DNA from 3 places in the Kitasatospora sp. NPDC056273 genome. Region 3 is predicted to be linked to each of the others. Evidence: predicted binding sites of a transcription regulator. Region 3 holds the regulator's gene; each other region holds the start of a gene.

Region 1 (9,860 bases), on a different contig from region 3:
CATCCAGGAGGGCAACGCGGGCCTGGTGCGCGCCGTCGAGAAGTTCGACTACGCCAAGGGCTTCAAGTTCTCCACGTACGCGACGTGGTGGATCCGGCAGGCGATCACCCGGTCCATCGCCGACCAGTCCCGCACCATCCGGCTGCCCGTGCACCTGGTGGAGGAGCTCGGGCGGATCCGGCGGGTGCAGCGGGAGAAGTCCAAGGAGCTGGGCCGCGAGGCGGAGCCGGCCGAGATCGCGGCCGAGCTGGACACCACCGAGGCCCGGATCAAGGACGTGCTGGACTGGGCGCGCGACCCGGTCAGCCTCAACATGTCGGTCGACGACGAGGGCGAGACCCAGTTCGGCGACCTCGTCGAGGACACCGGGGCCACGTCCCCCGAGGACGCCGTGATGGTCATGCTCCGCAGGGAGGAACTGGACGGCCTGATCGGGCGGTTGGACGACCGCACCGCCTCGATCATCCGCTCCCGCTATGGGATGGAGGACGGCCGCGAGCGCACCCTCACCGAGGTGGGCAAGCAGCACGGCCTCACCCGCGAGCGGATCCGCCAGATCGAGAAGCACGCGCTGGCCGAGCTGAAGAAGATCGCGGACCACGCGGGCTTCGAAGCCGCCTGAGAGGCCGCCGGGAAAGCAGCCTGAGGAAGCCGCCTGAGAGGCCGCCGGGGAAGCCTCCCGGCCGGCTGCCTGGACCCGCCCTCATCGGGCCCTGGTGCGGAGCGCCCCGCACCGGGGCCCGAGGCGTGCCACGGGGCTCTTAGGCTGGAGGAAAGGGACGAGCGGACGGAGTGGACGGCGTGAGCGAGCAGGGGCAGGAAAAGGACCGGGAGCAGGGCGGGGAACAGGAGCAGGAGCTCCGGAAGGCCGCGGCCGCGAAGGCCCGGCTGGTCTTCCGGGACCCGTTGGACCAGCAGTCCGGGGACGACACCGACGCAGGCTGGGGCGGCCGCCCCGGGGCGGGGGAGAGCGGTGGACGGGGGCTGGACTGGTACCTGAGCCAGCGCCCGCCGCACCACGGGGACTGAGGAACGGGGACGGGGGAACGGGGACGGGAACGGCGCCCGCCGGTCAGCGCAGCGGCGCGACCAGCGCGTCGCGGATCTCGGTCAGCAGTTGGACCTCCTTGGCCTCGGCCTCCGCCGCCTCCTCGGCGAGGCTCTTGCGGTGGGCCGCCAGCCTGTTCATGGGCACGATCAGGGCGAAGTAGACGACCGCCGCGGTGATCAGGAACTGGAGCACGGCGCTGAGCACCGATCCCCACAGGATGAGGATCCCGGACGTGACCTCACCGGTCGGGCTCACCTCGCAGGGCCCCTTGAGGCAGGAACTGTAGGACGCGAGGTCCTTGGTCCCGAAGACTCCGACGATCGGATTGATCACGCCTTTGACGAAGGCGTTGACGATGTTGGTGAAAGCCGCGCCGATGACCACGGCGACGGCGAGTTCGACGACATTTCCACGCAGCAGGAATTCCTTGAAGCCTTTCATGCCGCCTCGAACGACGAAGTCGCCTCCCGGTTACGGGTGATCTTCCGCAGCCCCGGACTGACAACCCGTCCGGCCCAGTGCGCCTCCCTGGGGCGGCGGCAGCCCGGCCCGCGCGGGCCCCAGTGCCAGCGCCGACGCCACCGCGAGCAGCACCAGGACGGGCACGGCGGCCCGCCGCCGCACCGCACTGCGCCAGCGGTGCCACCCGCCGCACCCGCGCCGGATCGGCGGGAAGCTCGGCAGCTCCTGCCGGGGCGGCACGGCGGGCGCGGGCAGTGGCAGCGGCAGCGGCAGGGGGAGGGAGAAGCTCGCGGTCGTCATCGACGCACCTCCGGGGTGTCGGCGGGCCGGCCCCTCGCGGACCGACCGGATGCCCACACGATGGGCGTTTCCGGCGAACTCGGAAAGCCCTTTCCCCAGGCCTGTGGACAACTCGCCCCTGTGGACAACTTCGTTCACTCGCCGGAGTGAGGTCGACCCCTCCGGGGTGACAGGGCGCCCGGGCGGGCATGCGAAAAGGCCCGCCGCCCCGCGTGGAAGCGGGGTCGACGGGCCTTTCCCTGGTCTACGGGCCGTCCGGGCCGATGGTGCCCGGCGCCGGGATCAGCTCGCGGCCGGAGCCGGGCTGGACGAGGTCGAGGAGCCGGAGCCCGACGACGTCGACGAGGAGGACGTGGACGCGGTGGACGACGTCGAGGGGGTCGACGACGACCCGGCGCCCACCGAGCTGCTGGAGGACGAACGGCTGTCGGTCCGGTAGAAGCCGGAGCCCTTGAACACGACGCCCACGGCCGAGAAGACCTTGCGGAGCCGTCCCTGGCAGTCGGGGCACGTGGTCAGCGCCTCGTCGGTGAACTTCTGCACCGCCTCCAGGCCGTTGCCGCACTCGGTGCACTGGTACTGGTACGTGGGCACTTGTCTTCCTCCTGGCACTCTCGCCTGATGAGTGCTAACGATGGTCAATGATGCGGCATTCCGCGGGATCAGTCCAGCGACCCCGGTGTGAGATCGGCCCCGCAGCACCCGTCGGCCGCCGTCGGCCCGGTTCCCGGACGACACCCGCGCAGCCTCCGGCCGCCGTCGGCTCGGCCCCGGGCGACCGGAGGCCCGGCCCCCGGCCGCCGCCCCGCTCAGCCCTCGGCGACACCCGCCAGCTGCATCGGACGCCCGCCCTCCGCGGTCCCCGCACCGGCGGTCTCCTCGCCCCGCGGCGCCACCAGCAGGTGTCGCAGCGAGGCCAGCACGACCAGTCCGAGCCCGGCCCCGACCACCGGCACCAGGAACCCGGTGGAGGGCCCGTGCCCGTCGATCAGCCGGCCGGCCGCCATCGAGCCGACCGCCAGCCCCAGCCCGATGGCGCCGGTCAGCCAGGTGAAGGCCTCGGTCTTGGCCCCGTCCGCGACCAGCGTCTCGACCAGGGTGTAGCCGCTGATCAGGGTCGGCGCGATGGCCAGCCCGCAGACCAGCCCGGCGACGGTCAGCGCGACCAGGTTGGGCATCGCCCACAGCACCGAGCAGCCCAGCACCAGCAGCGCGTAGCTGAACAGCATCCGCTGCTGCACCGGCCGCCGCCAGGCGATCACGCCGTACAGCACGCCGGCCAGCATGGAGCCGCCGGCGAAGATCCCGTACACGGTGCCGCCGGCGTCGTGCTGCCCGACCGAGTCGGCGAAGGCGTTCACCGAGACCTGCATGCCGCCGAACACCGCGCCGACCCCGAGGAAGGTCCCGGCCAGCAGCCGGACGCCGGGGGAGGCGAGCGCCGAGGCGCGCCTGGTGCCGGGCTGCGGCACGATCCGGGCCGGGGCGGTGCCCCGCTGGGCGGCGAAGGCCAGGCCGCCGACGAGGGTCAGCGCGGCCTCGGCGACCAGGGCGGTGGCCGGGTTGGCGAGGGCGGCGATGCCGGAGGCCAGGATCGGGCCGATCACGAAGGTGAACTCGTCCGTCACGGACTCGAAGGCGAAGGCGGTGCTCACCCGGGCCGCGGAGGCGTCGGAGGCGCCGTCGGCGGTGAACCTGGCGACCCAGCGGGCCCGGACCATCGCGCCGACCTGCGGCACGCTCGCACCGGCCGGCACGGCGGCCAGGAACAGGCTCCAGGCGGGCGCGTGGCCGAGCGCGAGGGCGATCAGCACGCCGACCGAGACGGCGTGCACCAGCACGGTCGGGACGAGCACCGAGGCCTGGCCGTAGCGGTCGGCGAGCCGCCCGGTCTGCGGCCCGATCAGGGCCTGGGCGACGGCGGCGACCGCGGTGACCGTACCGGCGGTGCCGTACGAGCCGTGGGTCTGCGTGACGAGCAGCAGGATGCCCATGCTGAGCATCGCGTACGGCAGTCGCGCGACGAGGGCGGGGGACAGGAACGTCCAGGCCCCGGGCGTGCGCAGCAGCTCGCCGTACCCGACGCGGGCGGGGGCGGGAGCTGCGGGGGTGGCCGCGGGGTGCGCGGCGGTGTCGACCGTTCGGCGCGCCGTCACGGTCGGTCCTTCCTGCTGCCTGGTAGCGCGGCAGGGCATGGTGTGGCCCCGACGGCGCCGAGAGTCGTCCTCTCGCGCGTCGACCGGGGTAGATACCGGGTCGGTCCGGCGTGGTGGCCGGGGGCCGGACCGCGGCCGCCGAGCGGTCGCGCCAACTCTGCGTCAGGCAGATGCTGGGGTGGTCTAGCGGTGGTTATACGGCGTGGTCGAACCAGCATACAGTTACGCGCGTAGACACCGCCAGCCCACCCCAGCCCGCAGGCCCGTCAGGGCCCCCGGACCAAGGCGGACCGAGGAGAGCCGGGACGGACCGGGGCGGGCCCGCAGGCCCGTCAGGGGACCCTGAGCCGGGGCGGGCCCGGCGCCCGTCACCGCCCGTTCAGCCACCCCGCGAGCTTGCCGCCCTTGTCCACGGCCCGCAGCCGCCGCTCGGCGGCCTCGCCGACCTCGTCCGTGGTGACCACCAGCAGTTCGTCGCCGGCCCGCAGCACCGTCGCCTTGTCCGGCACGAAGGAGTTCCCCTCGCGCACGACCAGGGTGACCGCGGCCCCCTTGGGCAGCCGCAGTTCGCTGATCTCCACGCCGGACATCTTCGAGGTGGGGGAGAGCGCGACCGACAGCAGGTGTCCGTGCAGCTTCTCCAGCGGGGCGGACTCGATGCCCAGGTCCTGGCCCATGTCGCCCTCGTCGATCCGCAGCCGCTTGGCCACCCAGGGCAGGGTCGGCCCCTGGAGCAGGGTGAAGACGACGACCAGGATGAAGACGATGTTGAAGACGTCCTCGGCCCGGTGCGCGCCGGACACCACCGGGATGGTGGCCAGCACGATGGGCACCGCCCCGCGCAGCCCGGCCCAGCTCAGCAGCGCCTGCTCGCGGGCCGGCACCTTGAAGGGGGTCAGCGAGACCATCACCGACAGCGGCCGGGCCAGGAACACCAGCACCCCGCCGATCACCAGCGCGGGCACCACCGCGTCGCCCATGGTCTCGGGCGTGACGAGCAGCCCGAGCAGCACGAACATGCCGATCTGCCCGATCCACGCGAGCCCGTCGGCGAAGCCGCGGACGGCCGGGCCGTGCGGCAGCTTGGAGTTCCCGAGGATCACCGCGCTGATGTAGACGGCGAGGAAGCCGGAGCCGTGCAGCAGCGCGCCGCCGGCGTACGCGAGCACGGTGAGCGCCATCACGGCGATCGGGTAGAGGCCCGAGGAGGGCAGTGCGACGTGCTTGAGCCCGTAGGCCCCTATCTTTCCGACGGCCAGGCCTATGACGGCGCCGATGGCCAGCTCGGCGACGATCGTGCCGATCAGGACGTACCAGGAGTCCAGTTCCCCGGTGGTGGCGAAGGCGACGACCAGGATGACCACGGGCGCGTCGTTGAAGCCGGACTCGGCCTCCAGCAGGCCGGTGAGCCGGTGCGGCAGCGGGACCATCCGCAGTACGGAGAAGACGGCGGCCGCGTCGGTCGAGGAGACGATGGCGCCCAGCAGCAGCGAGGTGCGCCAGTCCAGGCCGACCAGCCAGTGGGCGCCGGCCGCGGTGGCGAACACGCTGACGCCGACGCCGAGGGTGGCGAGCACGGTCGCGGCGGGCATCACGGGCTTGATCTCGCGCCAGCTGGTCTTGAGGCCGCCCTCGGCCAGGATCACCACGAGCGCCGCGTAGCCGAGCACCTGGGTGAGCTCCGCGTTGTTGAACGTGACACCGATCCCGTTCTGGCCCAGCGCCACGCCGATCCCCAGATAGATCAGCAGGCTGGGCAGCCCTGATCGGGTGGAGAGGCGTACGGCGCCCACCGCGAACAGCAGGATCACGGAGGACTCGAGCAGGAGCTGGTTCAGATGGGAGATGTTCACGCAGGGGCACCTCGGGCAGGCAGGGGCGGACGGGGTGTCTGGTGGTGCTGTGGGGTGACCCGTTAAGAAGTCGTCAATGCTCCCCTTGCGGATCGTTACGCAGTCTAACATTTTGCCATATCTTTAGCTTGGTCCCCCGTTCACGGTGCCCGGCCGACTCGGCCTAATGTGGTGCCCTGTCACGGCCGCAGGCCCTGGACACGCCCGCCCGCCCCGAAGTCAGGACCGCAAGGACCCAGATGCCCCGCTCGAAGAAGTTCCGGCGCGCCCGTCTGATCGTGATCGTGCTGGTCGTGCTGTTGGTGGCCGGTGCCGGCTACGGCGGCTACCGCGGGGTCTCCGCGGTTCGCGCCTCCTTCCCGGAGGTCGACGGCAGCGTGAAGGTCGCGGGCCTGAGCGCGCCCGTCGACGTCAAGCGGGACGCGAACGGCATCCCGCAGCTGTACGCCGACACCGACGAGGACCTGTTCCGCGCCCAGGGCTACGTCCAGGCGCAGGACCGTTTCTGGGAGATGGACGTCCGCCGACACATCACCGCCGGCCGGCTCTCCGAGATGTTCGGCGACAGCCAGGTCGACACCGACACCTTCATCCGCACCATGGGCTGGCGGCAGGTGGCGCAGAAGGAGTTCGACACCAAGCTCTCGCCGGAGACCAAGAAGTACCTCCAGGCCTACTCGGACGGCGTGAACGCCTGGCTCTCCGAGCATCCCGGCGGCGCGAAGGCCTCGCTGGAGTACGGCCTGCTCGGCGTCGTCAACGGCGGCTACCGGCCCGAGCAGTGGTCCCCGGTCGACTCGGTGGCCTGGCTCAAGGCGATGGCCTGGAACCTCTCCGGGAACCTCCAGGAGGAGATCGACCGCTCGCTGCTGGCCCAGGACTTCGGCCCGGACAAGATCGCCGAGCTGTACCCGGACTACCCGTACGCCCGCAACGGCACCATCGTGAAGACCGGCGCGGTGACCGGCGACAACTACCGCCCCGCAGACGGCTCCCCGCAGTCCGGCACGCCCGCCGGAACGGCCGCCACCGCCCAGGGCGCGGCCACCACCAAGGCGATGCTGCAGAGCCTGACGGACCGGGTCGACGCGATGCCGCAGCTGCTCGGCCGCCCCGGCCAGGGCATCGGTTCCAACTCCTGGGTGGTCGCGGGCTCGCACACCACCACCGGCAAGCCGTTGCTGGCCAACGACCCGCACCTGGGCCCCGGCCTGCCCTCGGTCTGGTACCAGATGGGCCTGCACTGCCGGACCAGCTCCCCGGCCTGCCAGTTCGACGTCTCCGGCTTCACCTTCGCGGGCATGCCCGGCGTGGTCATCGGTCACAACAAGGACATCGCCTGGGGCTTCACCAACCTCGGCGCCGACGTCACCGACCTCTTCCTGGAGAAGGTCACCGGCCCGGAGACCTACCAGGTGGACGGCAAGGACGTGAAGTTCGACCTCCGCAAGGAGACCATCAAGGTCGCCGGCGGGGAGGACCGCACCATCACCGTCCGCACCACCCAGACCGGCGCCCCGCTCATCTCCGACCAGAGCACCGAGCAGCAGAACGTCGGCAAGTACGCCCCCAACGGCCCCTCCGCCCCGGACCGCGGCACCAGCGGCTACGGCGTCGCCCTGCAGTGGACGGCGCTCAGCCCCGGCAAGACCATGGACGCCGTCTTCGAGCTGGACAAGGCGAAGAACTGGGACGAGTTCCGCGCCGCCGCCAAGGACTTCACCGTCCCCGCGCAGAACCTGATCTACGCCGACGCCAAGAACATCGGCTACCAGGCCCCGGGCACCATCCCGGTCCGCGGCAAGGGCGACGGCACCCTCCCGGCGCTGGGCTGGGACTCCGCGTACCAGTGGAAGGACCCGATCCCCTTCAACGCGCTGCCGTGGAGCCTCAACCCCTCGGCCGGCTACATCGTCACCGCCAACCAGGCCGTGGTGGACCCGAGCTACAAGTACAACCTCACCAAGGACTGGGAGTACGGCACCCGCGCCAAGGAGATCACCGACCAGATCGAGGGCCTGCTCAAGAACAACGGCAAGATCTCGCCGGACGACATGCAGACCCTCCAGCTGGACAACACCAGCGTGATGGCCAAGACGCTGGTCCCGCTGCTGCTCAAGCAGCCGGTCAGCGACCCGTACGTGCGCGAGGCCCAGGACCTGCTGAAGGACTGGAACTTCCACCAGGACGCCGACTCGGCCGCCGCCGCCTACTACAACGGCGTCTGGCGCCAGCTGCTGATCCTCGCCTTCGGCCAGAAGTTCCCGGCCGACCTGCGGGCCAAGGACAACTGCCTGCTGGTCCGCCAGCAGGACGACCCCACCAAGCCGGACAGCGCCACCAAGATCGTCACCGAGTGCGGCACCCGCGAACCGGGCAAGGCCCAGCCGGACGGCGGCGACCGCTGGACCGAGGTCGTGCGCCAGCAGCTGGAGAAGCCCGACAGCTCGTGGTGGACGTACATCGACGACCAGCACAAGGAGCAGAAGGGCCTGGACAACCTGCTCCAGGAGGCGATGAAGAACGCCCGCCAGGAGCTGACCTCGCTGCTCAGCAAGGACGTCTCCACCTGGAGCTGGGGCCGCCTGCACAAGCTGGAGCTGCGCGAGCAGACCCTTGGCACCGACGACTCCTCGATCGCCTCCGGCGCGGTGCACAAGCTGCTCAACCGCGGCCCGTACCGGCTCTCCGGCGGCTCGGCGGCGGTCGACGCGGCCGGCTGGAACGCGGCGGCCGGCTACCAGGTGGACTGGATCCCGTCGATGCGCATGGTGGTCGACCTGAACGACCTCGACTCCTCGCGCTGGGTCAACGTCGGCGGCGCCTCCGGCCACGCCTTCCACGACAACTACAACGACCAGACCGACCTCTGGCTCAAGGGCAAGCTGCTGACCTGGGCCTACACGCCGGACGCGGTCGAGAAGGCCACCAAGCACAAGCTGGTGCTCACCACCGGCTGACGCCCGTACGGCCCGGACACCGGCGGCCCCGTTCCCCCCGAGGGAGCGGGGCCGCCGCCGTCTCACCCGAGCCTGCGCACCCCCGAGGGCAGCACCGCCAGGTCCACCGGCCGGTCGTGCGGCTCGGCCGGCACCCGCTCCAGCAGCTCGTGCTCGTACAGCAGCACCGCCAGCACCGGCCGCGCCCCCGCCCGCGCCAGCCGGGCCAGCACCCGGTCGTAGCTGCCGCCGCCCCGGCCCAGCCGCAGCCCGGAGCGGTCCACCGCCAGGCCCGGCAGCAGCACCACCGCCGCCCGCGCGACCGCCTCCGGGCCGAGCCGCGGACCGACCGGCTCCAGCAGCCCGCGCCCGGCCGGGGCCAGCGCGTCCGGCCCCGCGTACGCGGCCCAGTCCAGGTCGTTGTCCGGCAGCAGCACCGGCAGCAGCACCCGGACCCCGCGCGCCCGCAGCGCGTCCAGCAGCGGCCTGGTCCCGGGCTCGGCGCCCACCGAGACGTACGCGGCCACCGTGGCGCCGGGGGCGGCCAGCTCCCCGGCGTGCCCGGCCAGCGCGTCGGCCGCCGCCGCCCGCTCCTCGACGGCCAGTTCGCGCCGCCGCGACAACAGCCGTGTCCTCAGGCCGCTCTTCTCGTTGGGCATCCGATCCTCGTTCATCCGATCCTCCTGGCCTCCGCACCGCCGACGCGCAGAGCCTGACACGCGAAGGGGCACCCCCCATTGACCACCCCGCTGCTGGTCCAGGCCCTGGCCGCACTCGGCGTCCCCGCACTGGCCGGCGCCACCGCCCTCGGACTGCGCGGCCGCCGGGAGCGGGCCCGGGCCGCCGCCGGGGCGCAGCGGCTGCGCGGGCGGATCGCCGAACTGGAGGAGCGCTGCGCCGACCTGGAGCGCACCGCCTCCTGCGACCCGCTCACCGGCGTGTGGAACTACCGCCACCTCCAGCTCACCCTGGACCGGGAGATCGAACGGGCCCGCCGCGCCGAGCACACCGGACAGGCCGACGGCCCGCGCCCGCTCGCCGTGCTGATGCTCGCCATCAGCGGCTTCGACGCGGTCGTCGCCGAGCACGGCCGGGGCCG
Region 2 (9,860 bases), on a different contig from region 3:
GCCTCGGCCTGCCGAAGGCCGGCGCGAAGCTGTTCAAGAAGGTCGCGCCCGGGGTGGTGAAGCTGCTGGGCCGCCAGGTCGACCTGGTCGAGGCGACCAGGCGGCTGGGCTCGGATGTGGCCGCCGTGTTCTACCGGAGGTTCTCCTTCGGCGGCCGGGACGTCGACCCCGGTGTGGTGCGCTTCGCCGAGCAGCTGCTGGACGCCACCCCGATCGACGTGGTCGCCGAGTTCTACCCGGTGTTCGGCGCGCACGAGAAGTACGGGGCGCTGGACGCCCTGCGCGGCCTGCCCGCACTGGTGCTGGCCGGGACGAAGGACCTGCTGACGCCCTCGACGCACAGCGAGGCGATGGCCGAGCGGCTGCCCGGCGCGGAGCTGGTGCTGGCCGAGGGCGCCGGGCACCTGGTGATGCTGGAGTGCCCGGAGCTGGTCGACCACGAGCTGGCCCGGCTGCTGCGCCGGGCCGCCGGCTTCGCCGGGGCCGCGCCGCTGCCCGCGGCCGTCCTCGACCTGGCCGGGGAACGGACCGCGGAGACCGCCGTCGACCCCGCCTGAGGCCCGGGTGCCCGCCCGGAGGGCCCACCCGCCGCGCGGGTGCCCGCCGATGTGGCACGGTAGCGGTGGCGGCCGGTGGTCGGCGCGCCGTACGGACCGAAGGGCAAGACACGCGCATGGGCTCGCACGCCACTCTCACCGTCCCCACCCCGGAGCGGATGGGCCGGCTCGGCCGGGAGCTGGCCGCGCTGCTGCGGCCGGGTGACCTGGTGCTGCTCTCCGGCGAGCTGGGGGCGGGGAAGACCACGCTGACCCGGGGCCTGGGGGAGGGGCTGCAGGTCCGCGGGGCGGTGACCTCGCCGACCTTCGTGATCGCCCGGGTGCACCCCTCGCTGGTCGGCGGCCCGGCGCTGGTGCACGTGGACGCGTACCGGCTGGGCGGGGACCTGGACGAGATGGAGGACCTCGACCTGGACGTCTCGCTGCCCGAGTCGGTGGTCGTGGTCGAGTGGGGCGAGGGCAAGGTCGAGCGGCTGTCCGAGGACCGGCTGGAGGTCCGGATCGAGCGCGCCATCGGCGGCACCGAGGGCGGGGACGACCAGGACCCGCGCCGGGTGGTGCTGACCGGCATCGGCCCGCGCTGGGCGGACGCGGCGCTGGCGGAACTCGGATAGCCGGGAGGGCGCCGACGACCCGCCGACGGGGCTCCGACGACTCGCCGACATCTTGCCGACAGACTGTCGGCAAGATGTTGCGGCCGGGGTGCCGGGCGTGGTGGGATGGGTGCTGCGGTTAGGTCTGCCTAACTAGGGAGGCGCCATGTCGAGCACCACCCCCGCCCCGCAGCGCGCGGTCACCGCCGCCGGGGCCGGAGAGTCCGCCCGTCGCGTTCCGGGAGAGCCGATGCGGGCGCTGCTGGCCGCCTGCGCGGCCGCCGAGGCGGTGTCCACACCGCCCGGACCGCGCCCCCGGCAGGACGGACCGCGGCCCGGACACGACGAACGGCCCGAGGCGCGGACGCCCCGGGCCGCCTGAGGCCGCTCCTCCCGAACCCGAACCCGAACCCGAACCCGAACCCGAACCCGAACCCGAATCCGGGCCGCCCGGTCCCGTCCGGGCTCAGGCGATCACGACCACCTTGGTGTCCTTCGGCGCGAAGTCCCAGAGCAGCTGCCCCTCGGCGCGGCCGCTGCGGATGCCGCCGGTCTTGGCGCTCGGGTCGGTGGTCGGCGTCGCGCCGTCCACCGCCGCGCTGAAGCCGAACACCACGCCGTTCTGCTGCGCGAAGCGCACCACGTGCTCGATCTGCTTGCCGTCCGTCCCGGTGGTGGTCGGGGTGCGGCTGTACACCGCGTAGCTGCCCGGGGCCGGCTCGACCGAGCCCGGGGTGACCGGGAAGGCGGCCGCGACCTGCGGGCTCTTCTTCGGGTCGACCAGCCAGACGTAGTGGCTGCCGACCGAGTACACCACCCGGGTGCCGGTGCCCGAGGTGGCCGGCAGCGGGGGGACGGTCGGGGTGGCCGCGGCGGTGGGCGCCGCGGCGGTGGCCGTGCCGGTCGCCGTGGTGGTGGCGGTGGGCTTGGGGCCGCCGGCCCGGTCCTGGGCGCCGTTGGCCTGGAAGGCCAGCAGGCTCACCACCGCCAGGGCCCCCAGGGTCAACCCCGTGACCACCACTCCAGGACCCATCTTCGCCACGTTGCCGCTCCCGCCGCCGTCCCTTTACGTACGGCCCCATCGTGCCAGGTTCATCCGCGCGGGTCGCAGTGCCTCGGATCTGTGTTCCCGCCTGGTACACCCTGCCGATCGGCCGGTCGGCCCAACGTCGGTCTAACCTTGACCCGTGCTGCTGCTCGCGTTCGACACCGCTACCCCCGCCGTCACCGCCGCCGTCCACGACGGCACGGCCGTCCTCGCCGAGACCCACCAGGTCGACGCCAGGCGCCACGGTGAACTGCTGCTGCCCGCGATCGACCAGGTGCTGCGGGCCGCCGGGGTGGACAAGCACCGGCTGACCGGCATCGCGGTCGGCGTCGGCCCCGGCCCGTACACCGGCCTGCGGGTCGGACTGGTGACCGCCGCCGCGCTCGGCCACGCCCTCGGGCTGCCGGTGCACGGCGTCTGCACGCTGGACGCGATCGCCTTCCAGGCCCGCGCCGAGGGCCTGGCCGGGCAGCCGTTCACGGCCGCCACCGACGCGCGCCGCAAGGAGGTCTACTGGGCCTCGTACGACGCCGAGGGCCGCCGCACCGAGGGCCCCGCCGTGGACCGCCCGGCCGAGCTGACCCCGCAGCCGCGCTCCGTCGGCGCCGGCGCGCTGCTCTACCCCGACGCCTTCCCGGGCGCGCACGGCCCCGAGCACGTCTCGGCCGGCGCCCTGGCCGGCTTCGCCGCCGCCGAGCTGGCCGCCGGGCGCGAGCTGCTGCCCAACCACCCGCTGTACCTGCGCCGCCCGGACGCCCAGGTCCCCGCGGCCTACAAGAACGTTCTGGGAGGCAAGGCGGTGCTCCCGGCGTGAACCACGGCACCACCCTGCGCCCGATGCGCTGGTGGGACATCGCGCCGGTGCTGGAGCTGGAGCTGCGGCTCTTCCCCGAGGACGCCTGGTCCGCCGGGATGTTCTGGTCCGAACTGGCCGAGTCCCACCCCGGCGGCACCCGCCACTACACCGTCGCGGCCGCCCCGGACGGCAGGATCGTCGGCTACGCCGGACTGATGGCGATCGCCGGCGAGGGCGACGTCCAGACCATCGCCGTCGACGAGCGCCACCAGGGCGCCGGCCTCGGCACGGCGCTGCTCACCGACCTGATCCGGGAGGCCGCCCGGCGCGAGTGCGCCGAGCTGCTGCTGGAGGTGCGGGTGGACAACCCGCGCGCCCAGCGGCTGTACGAGCGCCACGGCTTCGAACCGGTGGGCATCCGGCGCGGCTACTACCAGCCCGCCAACGTCGACGCGCTGGTGATGCGCCTCGACCACCCGAGCACTGACAGCACTGACCCGAAGGACATTGAGGACACCCGCCATGGCTGACGAACCGCTCGTCCTCGGCATCGAGACCTCCTGCGACGAGACCGGCGTCGGCATCGTGCGCGGCACCACGCTGCTGGCCGACGCGGTCGCCTCCAGCGTCAACGACCACGCCCGCTTCGGCGGCGTCGTCCCGGAGATCGCCAGCCGCGCGCACCTGGAGGCGATGGTCCCGACCATCCAGCGCGCCCTGGACACCGCCGGGATCAAGGCGAGCGACCTGGACGGCATCGCCGTCACCGCCGGCCCCGGCCTGGCCGGCGCGCTGCTGGTCGGCGTCAGCGCCGCGAAGGCGTACGCCTGGGCGCTGGACAAGCCGCTGTACGGGGTCAACCACCTCGCCTCGCACATCTGCGTCGACCAGCTGGAGCACGGCCGGCTGCCCTCGCCGACGATGGCCCTGCTGGTCTCCGGCGGGCACTCCTCGCTGCTGCTCAGCGAGGACATCACCAGCGACGTCCGCCCGCTCGGCGCGACCATCGACGACGCGGCCGGCGAGGCCTTCGACAAGGTCGCCCGGGTGCTCGGCCTCGGCTTCCCCGGCGGCCCGATCGTCGACCGCACGGCCCGCGAGGGCGACCCGAAGGCGATCGCCTTCCCGCGCGGGCTGAGCGGCCGCAACGACCCGGCGTACGACTTCTCCTTCTCCGGCCTGAAGACCGCCGTCGCCCGCTGGGTGGAGGCCAAGCGCCGGGCCGGCGAGGAGGTGCCGGTCGCCGACGTGGCGGCGTCCTTCCAGGAGGCGGTCACCGACGTGCTCACCCGCAAGGCCGTCAAGGCGTGCAAGGACAACGGCGTCGACCACCTGATGATCGGCGGCGGCGTGGCGGCCAACTCGCGGCTGCGCGAGATGGCCCAGCAGCGCTGCGACCGGGCCGGCATCCGGCTGCGGGTGCCCCGGCCGGGCCTGTGCACCGACAACGGCGCGATGGTCGCGGCACTGGGCGCCGAGATGGTGTGGCGCGACCGCACGCCGTCCGCCCTCGACCTGTCGGCGGACTCCTCGCTGCCGGTGACCGAGACCCACGTGCCCCACACGGACTTCCACGGCCAGGCCTACGACGCCCTCGGCGGCGGCGCGGCATGACCGTCGCCGCGATGTGGGAGGCCCGGGCGGCGACCGGCCGGGGCGACGAACTCGCCGCCTGGGTACGGGAGTCGGTGCTGCCCGCGGTCCGCGGCTCGGCCGGTCTGGAGCGCCTCGAACTGCTCTCCGCCCCGGGCGAGCGGGTGCTGCTGATCACCTGGTGGAACGGCGAGCCGGTGCCCGTCGCCGACCCGCCCGCCGGGCTGCTCGGCCGTCCGGTGCACCGCTGGTCCTTCACCAGCGAGCACGTCGAGTAGCCCCTGGCCGGGAACCGCCGCGGCGGTCGGTACCGTGCATAGCTGAGAGAAGGCTGGACGGGAACCGGGAGCGCGCAGCGGTGATCAGGCGGAGCAGGACCAGGACGTACGGGGTGGGGGCGCTGGCCCTGCTGGCCTTCGCCACCGCGTGCGGGGACAACGGGGGCGGTGGCGGTGCCGCCCCCGCCGCCACGACGGCGGCGGCCACGCCCCGGCCCACCGGCGCGGCGCCGACCAGTGCCTCCGCGCCCCCTTCGGCGGGCACCCCGGCGGGCGCCGACGCGGCGGCCTGGGCCAAGTGGAACCTCACCCCGCTCGCCCCCGCCCCGGCGCCGCCCGCCGACAAGCCGATCAAGCTCGAACGGACTGGCCCCGTACCGGTGTTCAGCGATGTGAAGACCAGCGACAAGGTCGTCTTCATCACCATCGACGACGGCGCCGAGAAGGACCCGAAGTTCGTCGAGATGCTCACCGACCTCAAGGTGCCGATCTCGATGTTCCTGACGAAGGACATCGTCAAGAACGACTACGGCTACTTCAAGCCGCTCCAGGCGCTGGGCAACCACATCCAGAACCACACCGTGGACCACCCGGTGATGAGCAAGCTGTCGGCCGACAAGCAGAAGGCCGAGATCTGCGACGACCAGGCCGCGCTCACCCAGCAGTACGGCACCGCCCCGCTGCTGTTCCGCCCGCCGTTCGGCGACGGGGCCAACACCCCGGTGCTCAACACCTCGGTGCAGCAGTGCGGCCCGCGCGCGATCGTGCTCTGGCGCGAGTCGATGCAGATCCACGACATGCAGTACCAGGCCGCGGACAAGAAGCTGAAGCCCGGCGACATCGTCCTGGCGCACTTCCGCGGCCCCAAGGAGCTCAAGGGCGCCACGATGACCCAGATGTTCGGCGACCTGCTGGCCCGGATCCAGGAGCAGGGCTTCTCGGTGGCCCGGCTGGAGGACTACATCCAGGCGCCCGCCTCGTAGCCCCGTCCCGGTCCCGGGCCCGGCGCCGTGGGCCGGGCCGCCGCGCCGGGGGTCAGACCGGCTGCCCCAGCATCATCAGCGGCCCGTTGTCGGTGCGGCTGAGGATCACCGTGACGGTGTTCGGCCCGGAGGGCTTGAGCTGGCGGCGCAGCTCCTCCGGGGTGATCGCCATCCCGCGCTTCTTGATCACCACCGTGCCGACCGCCCGCTCGCGCAGCAGCGCCTTCAGCTTCTTGATGTTGAAGGGCAGCACGTCGGTGAGCTCGAAGGCGTGCGCGTACGGCGTCGCGACCAGCTCGTCCGAGGTCAGGTAGGCGATCTTCGGGTCGATCAGCCGGCCGCCCACCTGCCCGGCCACCTCGGCCACCAGGTGGGCCCGGATCACCGCGCCGTCCGGCTCGTACAGGTAGCGCCCGACCGGGCCGGCCGGCGGGTCGGGCAGGTCGCCGCCGGTCAGGCTGGCGCCGTGCGGCAGCAGGGTGGCGCGGTGCGGGCTGGTGGCCCTGGTGCCGAACCAGAGCACCGCCTCCTTGACGTCGCCGTGGTCCGAGACCCACTCGGCCTCGGCGTCCTCCGGCACGGCCTCGTGCGGGATGCCCGGCGCGACCTTCAGCGCGCCGATCGGGGTCCGCCGGCCGGCCTCGATCGCCCAGGAGAGCGGCGGGGCGTACGCCTCCGGGTCGAACACCCGGCCGCGCGCGGTGCGCCGGGCCGGGTCGGTGAACACCGCGTCGTAGCCGGTGACGTCCACCTCGGCGACGTCCGCGCAGCGCACCTCGACCAGGTCGGCCAGGCCCAGCGCGGCCGCGTTGGCCGCGGTGGCGGCGCAGGCCGCCGGGTCCCTGTCGACGGCCAGCACCTCGATGCCGGCCCGGGCCAGCGCCAGCACGTCCCCGCCGATGCCGCAGCACAGGTCCGCCAGCCGCCGTACGCCCAGGTCGGCGAACCGCCGGGCCCGCCACTCGGCCACGCTGCGCCGGGTGGACTGCTCGACCCCGTTGGGCGTGAAGTACATCAGGTCGGCGTCCGCCCCGAACTTCGCCCGCGCCCGCTGCCGCAGCCGCGCCTGCCCGAACGCGGCCGACACCAGCTCCGCCGGGTGCTCCCGCCGCAGGCGGGTCGCCAGCGCGAGCTCCTCCTCGGGGGTGAACTCGCGCAGCTCGGCGAGCAGGGCCTGGCCCTCGGGGGTCAGCAGCGGCTGGAGGTTCTCGGTGTCCACGGGGCCATTCTCGCGGGTCGGCCGGGTGGCCGGTCGGCCGGAGCGGCCGCGCGGCGTTCACCGGCCGATGACGGGGACGTCGGAGGTCAGCCAGAACACCAGCGGCATCAGCGGCGCGGCCGCCAGCGCGGCGTACGGCGTGATCCGGTACCCGAGCCGCCGGGTGCCCCGGCCGGTCAGTGCCAGCAGGACGAGCATCACCACGACGCCGAAGACGTCCAGGGCCTCCACCCCGGGGCCGTACAGGGCGAGCAGCTTCAGCCAGTTGAGCACGAACGACCCGACGGACGCCGCCGCGACGGCCCCGGCGACCACCACCGCGGCGAGCACCAGGTCCGGCGCCCAGTGGACCGGCGGCCGCCCGGGCGCGCCGTGGGGCCGGCTCACCGGAGCCACCCCGCGCCGGCGAGGGCGGTCAGCAGGGCGGGGCTGACCGCGGCGGCGACCGGGGTGATCCGGTAGCCCCGCCGGTGGGTGTACCGGGCCACCGCCACGACCGGGACGAGCAGCAGCGCGGTCGCGGCGCCCCGGGCCGCCCAGCCGCCGATCGCGGGGTGGGCCTCCAGCGCGAGCGCGGCCAGGAAGGCCGCGATCCAGCCGAACCCCAGCAGCGAGGCGGCCCCCAGGACCGTCAGCAGCGCGAGCAGCAGGTCCGTCGGACGGCCGACCGGGCGCAGCGGGTCGGCGGGCGGCAGCCGGTTCACCGCCACAGCACGCCCGAGGAGAGGACCGCTGGCAGCGCGAACGGGGCGAGCCCGGCGGCGACCGGGAGGAGCCGGTAGCCGGACCGCCGGCTGCGGAAGGCCACCACGAGGCCCGCCGCCAGGGCGACCACCGGGGCGGCCAGCATCCCGATGCCCAAGAAGGCCCACCCGCGCCCGTCCCCGTCGTCCCCGTAGCCGGGGATGTTGCCGAGGCAGGCGACGAGGAGGAAGGCGACGAACGGCAGCACGGCCCCCAGCAGGGGCAGCGACAGCAGGGCGAGGGCGGCGTCCTTGGGCCGGGACGGGCCGATGCGCACCGGGATCGAGGTCATGGCAGGAGTCTGGCGGGGCCGGGCCCGGTCGTACATGAGTACGGCTACTCAATCGCGAACCGGGGACTTCCGGGACTCGCCGTTGGCACTCTGGTTGACTGAGTGCTAACACGGCCCTATGGTCATCCTTGGCACTCACCACTAGGGGAGTGCTAACGCGACGACGTGTGTCTGACCCCCGCGACGGCAGGCCCGCAGGATCGCCCCTACCCGTTAGAAAACCCCGTAATCTCCGAAGGGGAGCTCGGACGTGACCACCAGCAGCAAGGTTGCCATCAAGCCGCTCGAGGACCGCATCGTGGTCCAGCCGCTCGACGCCGAGACCACCACGGCCTCCGGCCTGGTTATCCCGGACACCGCCAAGGAGAAGCCCCAGGAGGGCGTCGTCCTGGCCGTCGGCCCGGGCCGCTTCGAGGACGGTCAGCGTCTGCCGCTCGACCTCGCCGTCGGCGACATCGTCCTGTACTCGAAGTACGGCGGCACCGAGGTGAAGTACAAGGGCGAGGAGTACCTCGTCCTCTCGGCCCGCGACGTTCTCGCGGTCATCGAGAAGTAAGACGTACCGACCCGCCCCGGATCCGTGTCCCAGTGACAGGGGCCCGGGGCGTGGTTGTTGGTTCACGTAGTTCGGCGGCCGGTGGGCCGGCCGCAGCCCCGAGGGAATAGGGAACATGGCGAAGATCCTGCAGTTCGACGAGGACGCCCGCCGCTCGCTGGAGCGCGGTGTCAACAAGCTGGCCGACACCGTCAAGGTGACCATCGGCCCCAAGGGCCGCAACGTCGTCATCGACAAGAAGTTCGGCGCCCCGACCATCACCAACGACGGTGTCACCATCGCCCGCGAGGTCGAGCTGGACGACCCGTACGAGAACCTTGGCGCGCAGCTCGTCAAGGAGGTCGCCACCAAGACCAACGACGTCGCGGGTGACGGCACCACGACCGCCACCGTGCTGGCCCAGGCCCTGGTCAACGAGGGTCTGCGCAACGTCGCCGCCGGTGCCGGCCCGGCCGCCCTGAAGAAGGGCATCGACAAGGCCGTCGCCGCGGTCTCCGAGCACCTGCTGTCCGTCGCCCGCGAGATCGAGGGCAAGGACGACGTCGCCGCCGTCGCCTCCCTCTCCGCGCAGGACACCCAGGTCGGCGAGCTGATCGCCGAGGCGATCGACAAGGTCGGCAAGGACGGTGTCATCACCGTCGAGGAGTCGAACACCTTCGGCGTGGAGCTGGACTTCACCGAGGGCATGCAGTTCGACAAGGGCTACCTGTCGCCGTACTTCGTCACCGACGCCGAGCGCCAGGAAGCGGTCCTCGAGGACCCGTACATCCTGATCAACCAGGGCAAGATCTCCTCGATCCAGGAGCTGCTGCCGCTGCTGGAGAAGATCCTCCAGGGCGGTGCCTCCAAGCCGCTGCTGATCATCGCCGAGGACGTCGACGGCGAGGCGCTGTCGACCCTGGTCGTGAACAAGATCCGTGGCACCTTCAACGCCGTCGCCGTCAAGGCCCCGGGCTTCGGCGACCGCCGCAAGGCGATCCTCGGCGACCTGGCCGTCCTGACCGGTGGCCAGGTCATCTCCGAGGAGGTCGGCCTCAAGCTCGACCAGGTCGGCCTGGACGTGCTGGGCACCGCCCGCCGCGTGACCATCACCAAGGACGAGACCACGGTCGTCGACGGTGCCGGTGACTCCGAGGCCGTCGCCGGCCGCGTCGCCCAGATCAAGGGCGAGATCGCCGCGACCGACTCCGACTGGGACCGC
Region 3 (9,860 bases):
GCGAAGTCGGCGACGATCGCGGGCAGGTCGTCGATGCCGCGCAGGTACTCGACGACCACGCCCTCGATCCGCAGGTCGTCGCCCCAGACCCGTTCGACCAGCTCCGCGTCGTGCCGGCCCTCGACGTAGATGCGGGACTCGCGGGCGACCCGGGCGCGGGCGCCGGGGACGGCGACGGAGCCGGAGGCGGTGCGGCCCGGGGTGCGGGCGGGGGCCGGGCCGGCCGGGCGGACCAGGGTGACGACCCTTCCCTCCAGCAGGAAGCCGCGCGGCACCAGGGGGAACACCCGGTGCTTGCCGAACCGGTCCTCCAGGGTGACGGTGAAGCCCTCGGCGGTCTTCTCGCAGCGCACCACGGCCCCGCAGTAGCCGGTCGCCGCCTCCTCGACCACCAGGTCCCGCTCGGCGGGCACCTCCGGGGCGGGCTGCTGCTTCTTCCACGGCGGGGTCAGGTCGGGTCCGTACTGGCGGCTGCGCATACGGGTGATCATAGGGAGGGCGGACGGCGCGTCAGAGGCCCGGCGCGCCCCAGACCGGGAACCAGCGGCTCAGGTCCTTCTCCAGCCGCAGGTCGTTCCCCAGCATCGCGTTGACCTGCAGTTCCAGCGGACTGTTGCGCCGCTCCCCGCCGCCGGGCATCGGGGCGAAGGGGTAGAACGTCCCCCGCTTGTAGAGGTAGACGAGGGCCAGCGACCGCCCGTCCGGGTCGCGGAAGCCGACCAGCGAGCAGAGCAGCTGCGGCCCGAAGCCGTTCGCCTCCAGTTCGCTGTTGACCGCGTGCAGGTCGTTGACCAGTTCGGGCAGTTCCTCGGGGCGGTGCCGGGCGAGCAGCCAGGAGTAGCCGTAGCCGTCCTTGGAGGCCTCCACGGGGACGCCGCCGCGCTCGGTGTCGGCGTCCAGCAGCGCCCGGACCTGCTGCTGGACCTGGACGAAGGCCGCGCCCTCGACGGCCGCGAAGCAGACCGAGCCGAGCCCGGTGGGGGTGAACCCGGCCCCGGCCTCCAGGGTGAGCGCGGCGGACGGCACGCCGAACAGCTGGTCGAGGTCGGGCTTGACGGGCTTGGTGCGGCCGAACAGGGCGTCCAGGATTCCCACGGCGGTCCTCTCGGGTCGAAAACTGAGGCTCAGCGGCCGAGCTGCTCGGAGATCTTCGCCAGCTGCTCCAGCCGCTTCTCCAGGCTCGGGTGGGTGGAGAACAGCTGCGAGGCGGCCTCCCGGGCGCTCAGCGCGGGGGCGAAGTAGAAGGCGTTGTACGGCTGGGCCTGGCGCAGGTCCTTGCTGGGGATGGCCGCGATCTGCCCGGTCACCTTGGTGAGCGCCGAGGCGAGGGCGCTGGGGTGTCCGGTGAGCTGGGCGGCGGCCCGGTCGGCGGCGAGTTCGCGGTAGCGGGACAGCAGCCGGGTGAGCAGGAAGCTGATCGCGTAGACGACGACCGACACCAGCGGGATGATCAGCGCCAGGACGGCCGCGTTCTGGTCGTTGTTGTTGCGCCCGCCGCCCATGAACCCGCCGTACATCGCGATCCGGGTCATCGCCCCGGCGAGGACGCCGAGGAAGCCGGCGATCGTCATCACCGCGACGTCCCGGTGGGCGACGTGCGACAGCTCGTGCGCGAGGACGCCCTCCAGTTCCTCGGGCTCCAGCCGGCGCAGCAGCCCGGTGGTCACGCAGACCACCGCGTTCTGCGGGTTGCGGCCGGTGGCGAAGGCGTTCGGCATGTCGTTGTCGGCGACCGCCACGCGGGGTTTGGGCATGTCGGCCAGGGCGCAGAGCCGGTCGATGGTGCCGTGCAGCTGGGGGAACTGTTCCGGGGACACCTGGCGGGCGCCCATCGCCCGTTCGGTGATCTTGTCGCTGAACCAGAACTGGGCCACGAACAGCCCGCCGGAGATCAGGACGATCAGTGGCCAGGCGCCGCGCAGCAGCGCGATCAGCAGGCCGGTGAAACCGACGTACAGCAGCCCGATCACGAACATCGTCGCGACCATGCGGCCGGTCAGGCCGCGGTCCGGCGCGAAACGGGTGTGCTGGCCCGAGCTCGACATCGCTTGCTCCTCCATTCGCCGTCGCTTTCGATGCTGCCACCCGGACGGCCTCCCGGCACCACCCCGGCGCCGGGAGGATCGAACCGCCGGGGCCCCGCGGGCCGTGAGCGGAACTGCGGGGAGGATCACCCCGGTCCGGCCGTTCCTGCCGTAGGACCCGGGCCTTACACTGGCAGGTACGGTTTTGGCACTCGCGTGTTCAGAGTGCCAGGGCAAGGGTCTTCGGAGCGGCCCGCAGCAGCAAGGGACACAGTCGGACAACGTGCGAAGACGGAGGTGCGTGCCCCATGGCCGGTGAGGTCCGCCAGCTGGACGAACGCAAGCTCGCCGTGCTCCGCGCGATCGTGCAGGACTACGTGGGCACCGAGGAGCCGGTCGGCTCCAAGGCCCTGGTGGAACGGCACAACCTCGGGGTCTCGCCGGCGACCGTCCGCAACGACATGGCGGCGCTGGAGGAGGAGGGCTACATCCACCAGCCGCACACCAGCGCCGGCCGCATCCCGACCGACAAGGGGTACCGCCTCTTCGTCGACAAGCTCGCCGAGATCAAGCCGATGAGCGCCCCCGAGCGCCGGGCCATCCGGCACTTCCTGGACGGCGCGGTCGACCTGGACGACGTGGTCGCGCGCACCGTGCGGCTGCTCGCCCAGCTGACCCGGCAGGTCGCGGTGGTGCAGTACCCCTCGCTGACGCGCTCCACCGTCCGGCACATCGAGCTGGTGGCGCTGGCCCCGGCCAAGGTGATGCTGGTGCTGATCACCAACACCGGCCGGGTCGAGCAGCGGATGGTCGACTGCCCGGGCCCGGTCGGCGAGACGGTGCTGGCGGACCTGCGGGCCCGGATCAACGCGAGGGCCGCCGGCCGGCGCCTCCCGGAGGTCCCGGGGCTGCTGGAGGAGCTGCCGGCGCAGTTCGAACCGGCCGAGCGGCCGACCGTCAGCACGGTCCTGGCGACCCTGTTCGAGACGCTCGCCGAGCAGAACGAGGAGCGGATCATGCTGGCCGGCACGGCCAACCTGACCCGCTTCGGGCACGACTTCCCGCTCAGCATCCAGCCGGTGCTGGAGGCCCTGGAGGAGCAGGTCGTCCTGCTCCGCCTCCTGGGTGAGACCGCGGACGCCGCGATGACGGTCCGGATCGGGCGGGAGAACACCTACGAGGGGCTGACTTCCACGTCCATCGTCTCGGTCGGCTACGGTTCGGGCGACGAGAGCGTGGCGAAACTGGGTGTGATCGGTCCGACCCGGATGGACTACCCGGGCACAATGGGGGCGGTGCGAGCGGTGGCGCGGTACGTGGGCCAGATCCTGGCCGAGTCCTAGCAAAGGCCGCCGTCGGAAATCCGACGGCGGTGACCAGTCGCAGCACTACTACAGGCGGAACAAGCGGAGCATTTGGTGGCCACGGACTACTACGCGGTACTCGGCGTCCGACGGGATGCGGGGCAGGACGAGATCAAGAAGGCGTTCCGGCGCCTGGCGCGCGAACTGCACCCGGACGTCAACCCGGACCCGAAGACGCAGGAGCGGTTCAAGGAGATCAACGCCGCTTACGAGGTGCTCTCCGATCCGCAGAAGCGCCAGGTCTACGACCTCGGCGGGGACCCGCTGTCCCCGGGCGGCGGCGCGGGCGGTTTCGGCGCCGGCGCGGCGGGCTTCGGCTTCTCCGACATCATGGACGCCTTCTTCGGCGCCGCGGCCGGCCAGCGCGGCCCGCGCTCGCGCACCCGCCGGGGCCAGGACGCCATGATCCGGCTGGAGATCACCCTGGAGGAGGCCGCTTTCGGCACCACCAAGGAGCTCCAGGTCGACACCGCCGTCACCTGCACCACGTGCAGCGGCGAGGGCGCGGCCCCCGGCACCTCGGCGCAGACCTGTGACATGTGCCGCGGCAAGGGCGAGGTCTCCCAGGTCACCCGGTCCTTCCTGGGCCAGGTCATGACCTCCCGCCCCTGCCCGCAGTGCCAGGGCTTCGGCACCGTCGTGCCGACCCCGTGCCCGGAGTGCGCCGGCGACGGCCGGGTGCGCGCCCGCCGCACGCTGACCGTCAAGATCCCGGCCGGTGTCGACAACGGCACCCGGATCCAGCTGGCCGGCGAGGGCGAGGTCGGCCCCGGCGGCGGCCCGGCCGGCGACCTGTACGTCGAGATCGCCGAGACCACCCACACGATCTTCCAGCGGCGCGGGGACGACCTGCACTGCACCGTCACCATCCCGATGACGGCGGCCGCGCTCGGCACCCAGGTGCCGCTGCAGACCCTGGACGGCCTGGAGGAGGTCGACATCCGGCCCGGCACCCAGTCCGGCCAGTCGATCCCGCTGCACGGCCGGGGCATCACCCACCTGCGCGGCGGCGGCCGGGGCGACCTGATAGTGCACGTCGAGGTGAAGACGCCCAGCAAGCTCGACCCCGAGCAGGAGGAGCTGCTGCGCCGCCTCGCGGTGCTGCGCGGCGAGGAGCGGCCGTCCGGCCAGTTCGCGCCGGGCCAGCAGGGCCTCTTCTCCCGGCTGAAGGACGCCTTCAACGGCCGGTAGCCGTCCGCGGAGGGGTGCCGGGGGGGCAATGACCCCGGCACCCCTTTCGCGTGTCCGTCCCACTTCCGCACGAAAGAGGTTCCCCGTCATGACCGCGCCCGTCTTCGTCGTCGAGACCGAGCGGATCGCCGCCGCCGCGCCCGGGGCCGTGGTGCGCCTGGACGGCCCGGAGGGGCGGCACGCGGCCGCGGTGAAGCGGCTGGAGCCGGGCGAGGCGGTGACCCTGGCCGACGGGCTGGGGCTCGGCGTGGACGGCACGGTCGCCGAGGTGCTCGGCAAGGACGCGATCGACGTGCGGGTCGCCGCCGTGCGCCGCGAGCCGGAGCCCGCGCCGCGGATCGTCGTGGTCCAGGCGCTGCCCAAGGGCGACCGCGGCGAGCTGGCCGTGGAGACCATGACCGAGGTCGGCGTGGACGTGGTGATCCCGTGGGCCGCCTCGCGCTGCATCACCCAGTGGAAGGGCGAGCGCGGCGCCAAGGCGCTCGCCAAGTGGCGGGCCACCGCGCGGGAGGCGGGCAAGCAGTCCCGCCGGCTGCGCTTCCCCGAGGTCCGCGAGCCGATGACCACCAGGCAGCTGGCGCCCGTCCTGGCGGGGGCCGCGTTCGCCGCCGTGCTGCACGAGGAGGGCGCCGAACCGCTGGCGCACGCCGTGCTGCCGGAGGGCGGGGACATCGTCCTGGTGGTCGGCCCGGAGGGCGGGGTCTCCCCGGAGGAGCTGGCGGCCTTCGCCGGGGCGGGCGCCGGGCCGTACCGGCTGGGCCCCTCGGTGCTGCGCACCTCCACCGCCGGGGTGGCCGCCGGCGCGCTGCTGCTCGGGCGCACCGGCCGCTGGTCGTAGCACCCCGGGCGCACCCCTGGCAGGCCGTCGGCGCGCCCCTCGGCGCGCCCCCGTACACCCCGGCGGCGACCGCGGCACGGCCGTCCGCGGACGGCGCCGGGAGTCTGGGAAAAACGGCGCGGACGGTCCGTGTACCTGCCTAGGCTGGCCGGGTGACGGACTCCCAGAGCACCTCCCCGAACTCCTCGGCGGGCGCCTACCTTCGCCATCCCCACCTGCACGGCGACCTGCTCGCCTTCGTCGCCGAGGACGACCTCTGGCTCGCCCCGCTGGACGGCGGCCGGGCCTGGCGGCTGACGGCGGACCACCTGCCGGTCCACCACCCGAGGTTCTCCCCGGACGGGCGGCACCTCGCCTTCACCTCCACCCGGGACGGCGCCCCCGAGGTGCACGTGGTGCCGGTGGACGGCGGCCCCTCGCGCCGGCTCACCCACTGGGGCAGCCACCAGACCCGGGTGCTGGGCTGGACCGCCGACGGCCGTCCGATCGCCGCCACCGGGGCCGGCGAGGCCAGCCTGCGCCGCACCTGGGCGCACGCCGTGCCGCTGGACGGCGGCGAGCCGCAGCGGCTGCCGTACGGGCCGGTCGGCGGGCTCGCCTTCGAGCCGGGTGGTGACCGGGTGCTGCTGAGCAGCGTCAACGGCCGCGATCCGGCCTGGTGGAAGCGGTACCGGGGCGGGCGGGCCGGAAAGCTGTGGCTCGGCCGGGAGGAGTTCGCCCGGGTCCACGCGGAGCTGGACGGGCAGCTGGACTCCCCGCTGTGGGTCGGGGACCGGATCGCCTTCCTGTCCGACCACGAGGGTGTCGGCGAGCTGTGGTCCAGCCGCCCGGACGGCACCGACCTGCGCCGCCACAGCACCGACCCGGACGGCTTCTACGCCCGCGGCGCCGGCACCGACGGCACCCGGGTGGTCTTCCACCGGGCCGGCGACCTCTGGCTGCTGGACGACCTGGCGGGTGCCGAGCCGCGCCGGCTGGACGTCCGGCTGGCCGGCCCGCGGGCCGGGCGCCGCCCCCGCCCGGTGCCCGCCGCGCACTGGCTGGACTCCGTCGCCCCCGACCGCACCGGCCGGGGCAGCGCCGTGGTGGTGCGCGGCGGCGTGCACTGGCTGACCCACCGCGAGGGCCCGGCCCGGGTGCTGGACGAGACCCCGGGCGTGCGCGGGCGGCTGGCCCGGGTGGTGCCCGGCGAGGACGGCGCCCAGGGCGTGCTCTGGGTGTCCGACGCCGAGGGCGGGGACGCCCTGGAGTTCGCCCCCGACCTGCACGGCGCCGAGCGCCGCCGACTGGCCGCGGGGCGGCTCGGCCGGGTCAACGCGCTGACGGTCTCCCCGGACGGCAAGCAGGCCGCGCTCGGCGCGCACGACGGCCGGGTGCTGCTGGTGACGCTCGCCGACGGCGCCGTGCACGAGCTGGACCGCAGCGCCGACGGCGAGCCCGGCACCCCGGCCTTCAGCCCGGACTCGGCCTGGCTGGCCTGGTCGCGCCCGGTGCGCGGGATGGGCCCGCACTCGCTGCGCCAGATCGTGCTGGCCGACCTGGCGACCCGGACGGTCGGCGAGGTCACCCAGCCGCGCTTCGTGGACACCTCGCCCTCGTTCACCGCGGACGGCCGCTACCTGGCCTTCCTGTCGGTGCGCAACTTCGACCCGGTCTACGACGCGCACGTCTTCGACCTGTCCTTCCCGAACGGCTGCCGCCCCTACCTGGTCACGCTGGCCGCCGACACGCCCTCCCCGTTCGGGCCGCAACGGGCCGGGCGCCCGCTCGGCGGGGAGGAGGACGAGCCGAAGGCCCGGAAGGCGGACGGCGAGGCGGCGGCCGCCGACGCCGCGCCGGTGACCAGGGTGGACCTGGACGGCATCGCCGACCGGATCATTCCCTTCCCGGTCGAGGGCGGCCGCTTCGAGGAGCTGGCCGCCGCCAAGGACGGCGTGCTCTGGACCAGGGCCCCGCTGACGGGCGAACTCGGCGACGAGGCCGCCTCGTTGGACGACGACCGGCCCCGTCCGGTGCTGGAGCGCTTCGACCTGCGCAAGCGCCGGGTCGAGCAGCTGGTGCACGGCGTGGACGACTTCTCGGTCAGCGCGGACGGCACCCGGGTCGCCGTGCTGGACCAGGGCGAGCTGAGGGTCGTCCCGGCGGACCACAAGGGCGGCGACGACGAGGAGGCCGCCGTCGACCTCGCCCGGCTGCGGATCACCGTCGACCCGGCCGCCGAGTGGCGGCAGATGTACGCCGAGAACGGCCGGCTGATGCGGGACAACTTCTGGCGCCCCGACCTCTCCGGCGTCGACTGGGACGGGGTGCTGGAGCGCTACCGGCCGCTGGTCGAGCGGGTCGGCTCGCACGACGAACTGGTCGACCTGCTCTGGGAGGTGCACGGCGAACTCGGCACCTCGCACGCCTACGTGATGCCGTACGGCCGGTACACCGAGCCCGCCCGGCGCCAGGGCCTGCTCGGCGCCGACCTCGTCCGGGACGGCGGGCACTGGCGGATCGGCCGGATCCTGCCCGGGGAGTCCTCCGACCCCAGGGCCCGCTCGCCGCTGGCCGCGCCCGGCGCGGCGATCCGCCCGGGCGACGCGGTGCTCGCCGTCAACGGCCGCCCGGTGGACCCGGTCACCGGCCCGGCCCCGCTGCTGGCCGGCACCGCCGGGCAGCCGGTCGAGTTGACGGTGGCCGGGAAGGACGGCACCGACCGGCGCCACCCGGTGGTCGTCCCGCTCGCCGACGAGGAGGCGCTGCGCTACCACGACTGGGTGGCCGGGCGGCGGGCCGCGGTGCGCGAGCTGTCCGGCGGGCGGCTGGGCTACCTGCACATCCCCGACATGCAGACGGCCGGCTGGGCCCAGCTGCACCGCGACCTGAGCACCGAGATGGCCCGGGAGGGCCTGGTCGTCGACGTCCGGGGGAACCGGGGCGGCCACACCTCGCAGCTGGTGATCGAGAAGCTGGCCCGCAAGATCATCGGCTGGGACGTCATCCGGGACACCGACCACCCGGTGCCCTACCCGGCGGACGCCCCGCGCGGCCCGGTGGTCGCGCTCGCCGACGAGTTCACCGGCTCGGACGGCGACGTGGTCAGCGCCGCCATCCAGGTGCTCGGCATCGGCCCGGTGGTCGGCACCCGCACCTGGGGCGGGGTGATCGGCATCGACAGCCGCTACCGGCTGGTCGACGGCACCCTCGTCACCCAGCCCAAGTACGCGCTGTGGCTGGAGAAGTACGGCTGGGGCCTGGAGAACCACGGCGTCGACCCGGACGTCGAGGTGCCGTTCGCCCCGCACCACTGGGCGGCCGGCGAGGACCCGCAGCTGTCCGAGGGCGTCCGGCTCGCCCTGGCGAAGCTCGCCGGGGCCCCGGCCCGCACCGCGCCGCCGCTGCCCTGGGCGTAGCGGCTCCGGGGCGGGACGCCGGCCGGTCCGGCGTCCCGCCCCGCGGGTGCGGCCCCGGGGCGCCGGAAGCGCCAGCAGGCCGTCGCCCGGCTCGGCTAGGCTGCGCCCGTACGGCCCCACCACCCGACACACCGATCCCGAGGAGAGAGCCATGGCCGGCGAGCCGCAGCCCGACTGCCTGTTCTGCAAGATCGTGGCGGGCGAGATCCCGGCGACCGTGGTGCGCAAGACCGAGCGCACCCTCGCCTTCCGCGACATCGCCCCCAAGGCTCCCGTGCACGTGCTGGTGATCCCGCACGCGCACTACCCGAACGCGGCCGCGCTGGCCGCCGCCGAGCCGGAGACCGCCGGCGAACTGCTCGCCGAGGCGGGCGCGGTGGCCGCGGACGAGGGCATCGAGGACTACCGGCTGATCTTCAACACCGGTGCCGGCGCGGGGCAGACCGTCTTCCACGCGCACGTCCACGTGCTCGGCGGCATGTCGATGACCGAGCGCATGGTCTGACCGCAGGTGTCCCAGCGCGAACTCGTCGTCCTCGGCACCGCCAGCCAGGTGCCCACCCGGCACCGCAACCACAACGGCTACCTGCTGCGCTGGGACGGCGAGGGCCTGCTGTTCGACCCCGGCGAGGGCACCCAGCGCCAGATGCTGCACGCCGGGGTGACGGCCACCCAGATCACCAGGATCGCGGTCACCCACTTCCACGGGGACCACTGCCTGGGCCTCGCCGGGGTGATCCAGCGGATCAACCTCGACCGGGTCCCGCACCCGGTCGACGTCTACTTCCCGGCCTCCGGCGAGGTCTACTTCGAGCGGCTGCGGCACTCCACCGCCTACCACGAGACGGCCGTGCTGCGGCCCCGGCCGATCGACGAGCCCGGGCCGCTGCCGGCGCCCGGCGCCCGCTTCGCGCTGGACGCCGTCCGGCTGGACCACCCGGTGGAGTCCTTCGGCTACCGGCTGTCCGAGCCGGACGGCCGGCGGCTGGTGCCGGAGCGGCTGGCCGCCCTCGGCGTGCGCGGCCCGGCGGTGGGCCGGCTCCAG

The links. Region 3 encodes HrcA, which represses chaperone genes, less so after heat shock. Its sites were predicted from a motif close to TTNGCACTCNGNNNNNCNGAGTGCNAA; they were not measured.
Region 1: ACFCY1_RS23910 (FmdB family zinc ribbon protein) is a predicted target of HrcA. The motif match lies at 2,419-2,445, and genes of this name have one in related genera.
Region 2: groES (co-chaperone GroES) is a predicted target of HrcA. The motif match lies at 8,186-8,212, and genes of this name have one in related genera.

Annotation. Positions count from the first base shown of each region.
Region 1 covers NZ_JBHJSJ010000028.1:46,222-56,081, forward strand. The annotation lists gene ACFCY1_RS23890 (sigma-70 family RNA polymerase sigma factor) at 1-622, shown strand, start outside; gene ACFCY1_RS23895 (hypothetical protein) at 802-1,029, shown strand; gene mscL (large conductance mechanosensitive channel protein MscL) at 1,073-1,492, opposite strand; gene ACFCY1_RS23905 (hypothetical protein) at 1,523-1,813, opposite strand; gene ACFCY1_RS23910 (FmdB family zinc ribbon protein) at 2,096-2,407, opposite strand; gene ACFCY1_RS23915 (MFS transporter) at 2,623-3,969, opposite strand; gene ACFCY1_RS23920 (potassium/proton antiporter) at 4,338-5,822, opposite strand; gene ACFCY1_RS23925 (penicillin acylase family protein) at 6,062-8,782, shown strand; gene ACFCY1_RS23930 (5-formyltetrahydrofolate cyclo-ligase) at 8,845-9,435, opposite strand; gene ACFCY1_RS23935 (GGDEF domain-containing protein) at 9,499-9,860, shown strand, end outside.
Region 2 covers NZ_JBHJSJ010000031.1:86,507-96,366, forward strand. The annotation lists gene ACFCY1_RS25570 (alpha/beta fold hydrolase) at 1-557, shown strand, start outside; gene tsaE (tRNA (adenosine(37)-N6)-threonylcarbamoyltransferase complex ATPase subunit type 1 TsaE) at 674-1,171, shown strand; gene ACFCY1_RS25580 (hypothetical protein) at 1,317-1,532, shown strand; gene ACFCY1_RS25585 (hypothetical protein) at 1,617-2,183, opposite strand; gene tsaB (tRNA (adenosine(37)-N6)-threonylcarbamoyltransferase complex dimerization subunit type 1 TsaB) at 2,338-3,012, shown strand; gene rimI (ribosomal protein S18-alanine N-acetyltransferase) at 3,036-3,524, shown strand; gene tsaD (tRNA (adenosine(37)-N6)-threonylcarbamoyltransferase complex transferase subunit TsaD) at 3,517-4,608, shown strand; gene ACFCY1_RS25605 (hypothetical protein) at 4,605-4,865, shown strand; gene ACFCY1_RS25610 (polysaccharide deacetylase family protein) at 4,946-5,848, shown strand; gene ACFCY1_RS25615 (methyltransferase domain-containing protein) at 5,901-7,067, opposite strand; gene ACFCY1_RS25620 (hypothetical protein) at 7,125-7,454, opposite strand; gene ACFCY1_RS25625 (hypothetical protein) at 7,451-7,771, opposite strand; gene ACFCY1_RS25630 (hypothetical protein) at 7,768-8,103, opposite strand; gene groES (co-chaperone GroES) at 8,354-8,659, shown strand; gene groL (chaperonin GroEL) at 8,775-9,860, shown strand, end outside.
Region 3 covers NZ_JBHJSJ010000037.1:7,852-17,711, forward strand. The annotation lists gene ACFCY1_RS27580 (DUF3097 domain-containing protein) at 1-479, opposite strand, end outside; gene ACFCY1_RS27585 (hypothetical protein) at 511-1,095, opposite strand; gene htpX (zinc metalloprotease HtpX) at 1,125-2,045, opposite strand; gene hrcA (heat-inducible transcriptional repressor HrcA) at 2,333-3,367, shown strand; gene dnaJ (molecular chaperone DnaJ) at 3,443-4,579, shown strand; gene ACFCY1_RS27605 (16S rRNA (uracil(1498)-N(3))-methyltransferase) at 4,668-5,417, shown strand; gene ACFCY1_RS27610 (PDZ domain-containing protein) at 5,570-8,815, shown strand; gene ACFCY1_RS27615 (histidine triad nucleotide-binding protein) at 8,967-9,320, shown strand; gene ACFCY1_RS27620 (ribonuclease Z) at 9,327-9,860, shown strand, end outside.